Regions from separate parts of the Rhizobium sp. BR 314 genome, predicted to be linked through region 2. Evidence: predicted binding sites of a transcription regulator. Region 2 holds the regulator's gene; the other holds the start of a gene.

Region 1 (2,393 bases), on a different contig from region 2:
AATCTGCGTCAGCGGGACGAGGTAGCCCGAGGTGGAATCCGGATCGGCGTAGCCGAGCTTCTTGCCCTTGGCGTCGGCGATCGTCTTGATGCCGGAAGACTTCAGAGCGAGGCCGATGGAGTAGTAGCCGGTCGCGCCGTCGGTCTGCTGGGTGGTCAGGATCGGGGTAACGGCCTTCGGGTCCTTGATGGCAACGGCTGCGTAGCCGGAAGCGCCGAGTTCTGCGAAGTCGAGCGTGCCGCCGAGCAGACCCTGGATAACGCCGTTATAGTCAGCGGCCGGGAAGAGCGAAACCTTCTCGAAACCGAACTCCTTCTTCAGGTGGTCGGAAAGGCAGGCGTAGTTGCGCAGGCGGTCGGCTTCGTTTTCGCCGCCGAGAATGCCGACGCGGAATTCCTTGAGGTCTGCAGCGTTGGCACCGCCAACGAGCGCGAGAAGCGCCGTAGCCGCAAGAAGAGTCTTCTTCAACATTGGGTTCGTCTCCTGATTAACCGGTGTCCCCGGATGCCTTCGGTCTAGAAGAAATGTGCCCTTGACGCGGGCTCTCGATCCCGGCCGTCTCTCTCAGAGACCGGCCAGCGCCAGCGGTTGCGGGCCAGCAGATTCAGTTGCCGCGGTTTGCGCGGCCGGATCGGCGAAGTTGATTGCGGTCGACGTCATGGTCTCGTCGATGCCGGCGCCGTCCTTGTCGGTTCCGTAGATTTCCTTGACGGCAGCGGCCGTCAGTTCGGATGCCTTGCCGTCGAATACGACGCGGCCGGCCGCCATGCCGATGATGCGTTCGCAATAGTTGCGGGCAGTATCCAGCGTGTGCAGGTTGGTGATGACGGTGATGCCTTCGCGCTCATTGATGTCGCGCAGCGCATCCATGACGATCTTGGCGTTCAGCGGATCGAGCGAAGCGATCGGCTCGTCGGCCAGCATCATCTTTGGCTGCTGCATCAAGGCACGGCAGATGGCGACGCGCTGCTGCTGGCCGCCGGAAAGCGTGCCGGCCATCTGCAGGGCCGTCTGTTCGATGCCGAGCCGTTCGAGAGCGGCAATCGCTTCAATGCGCTCTTCGCGGGTGAAGACGGAGAGCAGGCTCAGAACGGTGGAGCGCTGGTTCAGGCGGCCAAGCATGACGTTGGTGAGCACGTCGAGGCGCGGAACGAGGTTGAACTGCTGGAAGATCATGGCGCAGTCGCGCTGCCAGCTGCGCAGCGCACGGCCTTTGAGCTTGGAAACCTCGACGCCGGAGAAATGGATGGAGCCGGAACTCGGATCGGCCAGGCGGTTGATCATGCGCAACAGCGTCGACTTGCCGGCACCGGAACGGCCGATGACGCCGACCATCTGGCCCTGGGGTATGTTCAAAGTCACGGAATCCACAGCGAGCTTGTTGCCAAACCGGCGCGAGACATTCCTGAGTTCGAACATAATGCTTCCCTTTCGCGGCTGCCGGGCTGCAAAAAATCAGCGTTACCGGTGCTAAGAATGGGCGCACGCCCCTGCCTCGAAGGGAGTTTCGAGGGGGCCGGCGCCAACCACAAGGCAACCGATTAGTCCCGCTTCATGAAGCTCCAATGTCAGTTTTATGTAAGTGCTGTTACAATTCGCCCCGATTTTACACGTTTGAGGACTGAATCCTTCGGTTGTCCTCAGTCGTCAAATAAACCGGTAGGTAAGCCGTCCATACTGACGGTGTTTTTCTCACGCCAATACTCTTCTATGCCATCGGGCCCCTTTGCATTGGCCCAGTTGTCGAGGCTTGGTCTTTCGCCTTCATAGTTGAAGAGCGGCACGCCGAAGCCGCAGGACGTCTGCACGAGATCGATATCCAGCCACACGATCTGTCGCGCGCCCAGCGGCTCGTCTCCGTCATAATGTGTGTGCAGCAATTCCCTGTATTCCGGCGATGGCCGACGGATGATCCTGCCGCGGCCGTAGAGGCGAAGGATCATCGGCGGCCCTTCCATCGCGCAGAACATGATGGTCAGCCGCCCGTCGGCCTTCATGTGAGCCGAAGTCTCGTTGCCGCTGCCGGTGCGGTCGAGATAGATGGCCGTGTTCGGGGAGATGATACGCAGGCAGAGCGTTTCGCGCGGCGAGATGTTGACCCGCGAGGCTGCCGTGGCGGATGCCGTGAAGAAGATGTGCTGCCGCGCGATGAAATCGCGCAGCCTGTCGTCGATACTGGAAAACTGCTTTGCCATGAACAACTCCTCCCTTAAACCGGGGCTAGACAGATCGCCCGAGGCTGAAACGCCCGCGGGTCTGGTGCAAGCCCGGCTCGGGCGCAAAGCGTCCTCAGGCGGCGTAGCGATCCAAAAAATCTTCCGCAGACAGGGCGCGGAAGTCGGCAAGCGCCGTGCGAAGGCGGTCATGGTCCCAGTTCCACCAGGCAAGCTTGT
Region 2 (2,393 bases):
AGATGGTCAGCGACAGCGTTCGCGCATTGGTTCATAGCGATGCCGCTCTCGCACAGAAGGTCATCTCCGACGACGTCGTTCTCGACCATGCCGAACGCGAAGTCGGCGACAAGGCGATCGTCACCATCGCACGTCGTCAGCCGATGGCGGCTGACCTGCGCGAGATCATGGGTTCCATCCGCATCGCCTCCGATCTGGAGCGTGTCGGCGACCTTGGCAAGAACACGGCAAAGCGCGTCATCGCCGTGCAGGGCACCGGAGTTCCGCGGAAGCTTGCCCGCGGCATCGAACATCTTTCCGAACTGGCGCTCGGCCAGCTCAAGGAAGTCCTTGACGTCTACGCCACGCGGTCGCCAGACAAGGCTGTTTCGATCCGCGAACGCGACGAGGAAATCGACGCGATGTACACCTCGCTCTTTCGCGAGATGCTGACCTACATGATGGAAGATCCGCGCAACATCACCACCTGCACGCATCTTCTCTTCTGCGCCAAGAACATCGAGCGCATCGGCGACCATGCCACCAATATCGCCGAGACGATCTATTACATGGCGACAGGCGCACAGCCGGAAGGCGAACGTCCGAAGGACGACACTGCAAACACCGTTGGCGCGGTGACGGAATAATCTGGAAGAGAAGAAAGGAGACCAAAGGCGCATGGTTCCGAGAGTTGCTGTTGTAGAAGACGAGGAAGCGCTGAGCGTTCTGCTGCGCTATAATCTTGAGGCCGAAGGCTTCGAGGTCGACACGATCCTCAGAGGCGATGAAGCCGAGTTGCGTCTCCAGGAGCGCATCCCCGATCTTCTGATCCTCGACTGGATGCTCCCCGGCGTGTCCGGCATCGAGCTTTGCCGCCGGCTGCGTATGCGGCCGGAGACGGAGCGCCTGCCGATTATCATGTTGACGGCCCGCGGCGAGGAAAGCGAGCGCGTGCGCGGCCTTTCCACCGGCGCGGACGATTACGTCGTCAAGCCGTTCTCGACGCCGGAGCTGATGGCGCGCGTCAAGGCGATGCTACGGCGTGCCCGTCCGGAGGTTCTCTCTACGGTGCTGCGTTGCGGCGATATCGAGCTGGACCGCGAAACCCATCGCGTTCATCGCAAGAGCCGCGAAGTGCGGCTGGGTCCGACGGAATTCCGTCTGCTGGAATTCCTGATGTCCTCGCCGGGCCGCGTCTTCTCCCGCTCGCAGCTGCTGGACGGCGTCTGGGGGCACGATATCTATGTCGACGAACGCACCGTCGACGTTCATGTCGGCCGCCTGCGCAAGGCGCTAAACTTCTCCAATATGCAGGATGTCATCCGCACCGTTCGCGGCGCGGGCTATTCCATGGAGGCCTGAGCGGTCAACCGCTCAGGCATCAACATTGCGGCGGAAACAGAAAACGGGCCTCGAGGGGCCCGTTTCGTTGTCTGAATTCTTGAATTCGCTGCTTAGCCGTTGTTGCGACGGCGATCATGCACCGGCTGGTAGGCCATGCGCTGATGATAGGTGCAGTACGGCGAGGAATCCGGGCTGTCATTGCCGCAGAAGTGGAAATCGTCCTTCAACGGATCACCGACGGGCCACTTGCAGGTGCGTTCCGTCAGTTCCGTCAGGCCGAGGCGGCGCGAAATCGGAACGACGACATTGGCCGCGGGACGGTAGGTGATCTCGTTGACCGCATCGACCTCGATCTCTTCCTTCAGCATGGTTGCACCCTGCTGGCGGGCAACCGTACGGGTCGCGACGCGCGAGGTGTAAGCCGGAGCCCTTGGCGCCGAGGCAGTGCGCTTCGGCGTGCGAGCAGCCGTCGCCGTGCCACCCGCCTTCGCTCGGCCGGGAAGGTTCAGGCGATGCACCTTGCCGATGACGGCATTACGGCTCACGCCACCCAGTTGCGCCGCGATCTGGCTGGCGCTCAACCCTTCGGACCATAGCTTTTTCAGCTTCTCGACGCGTTCGTCTGTCCAATTCATGCCCTGTCTCCGCTGTCGCGTTTCCGGTGGCAGAATCCTTCACCATTGCCTCGCATGGGATCGAGGCACGAAACGCTTTAAAATTGTGGTGACTAGTTCCGCCGCATGCAGTCTAGCAATTGCTTTTTAACCTAGTGTGAGGCTGACTCCGTGACAAGAGTCGCGAGAATCTTGAGGAATCGATTTCGGGGTTTTCCCCAACTTGCTGCCCCGGCGTGGCATTTCTGCAATATGCCGTGCCGAACGCGATCCATTTGCGCGCAAGCGCTTTCTCGCACTTGCTAAATCGCCAGTTTTGTTGACATCGCGGTGCAAAACATCAATAGTGCCCAGGCCGCCGCAAGGCGGCATTTTTGATTTTTTCGGACCCGTTTCATCAAGCGGAAGCGATTGGTCCTTAAAGTTGTGATCGAGGAGATATGGCCATGGCCGAGA

The links. The regulator PhoB, encoded in region 2, activates phosphate uptake and scavenging genes when phosphate is short. The targets are predictions, from matches to a motif close to TGTCATNNANCTGTCAT.
Region 1: a site for PhoB is predicted at 1,555-1,571, ahead of phnC (phosphonate ABC transporter ATP-binding protein). Genes of this name have one in related genera too.

Annotation. Positions count from the first base shown of each region.
Region 1 covers NZ_JARWLA010000018.1:85,997-88,389, reverse strand. Annotated here, with positions in the region: gene phnD (phosphonate ABC transporter substrate-binding protein) at 1-471, opposite strand, end outside; gene phnC (phosphonate ABC transporter ATP-binding protein) at 565-1,419, opposite strand; gene QD461_RS21450 (pyridoxamine 5'-phosphate oxidase family protein) at 1,641-2,195, opposite strand; gene QD461_RS21445 (DapH/DapD/GlmU-related protein) at 2,290-2,393, opposite strand, start outside.
Region 2 covers NZ_JARWLA010000019.1:43,124-45,516, reverse strand. Annotated here, with positions in the region: gene phoU (phosphate signaling complex protein PhoU) at 1-626, shown strand, start outside; gene phoB (phosphate regulon transcriptional regulator PhoB) at 658-1,341, shown strand; gene QD461_RS21885 (GcrA family cell cycle regulator) at 1,434-1,958, opposite strand; gene QD461_RS21880 (aspartate aminotransferase family protein) at 2,384-2,393, shown strand, end outside.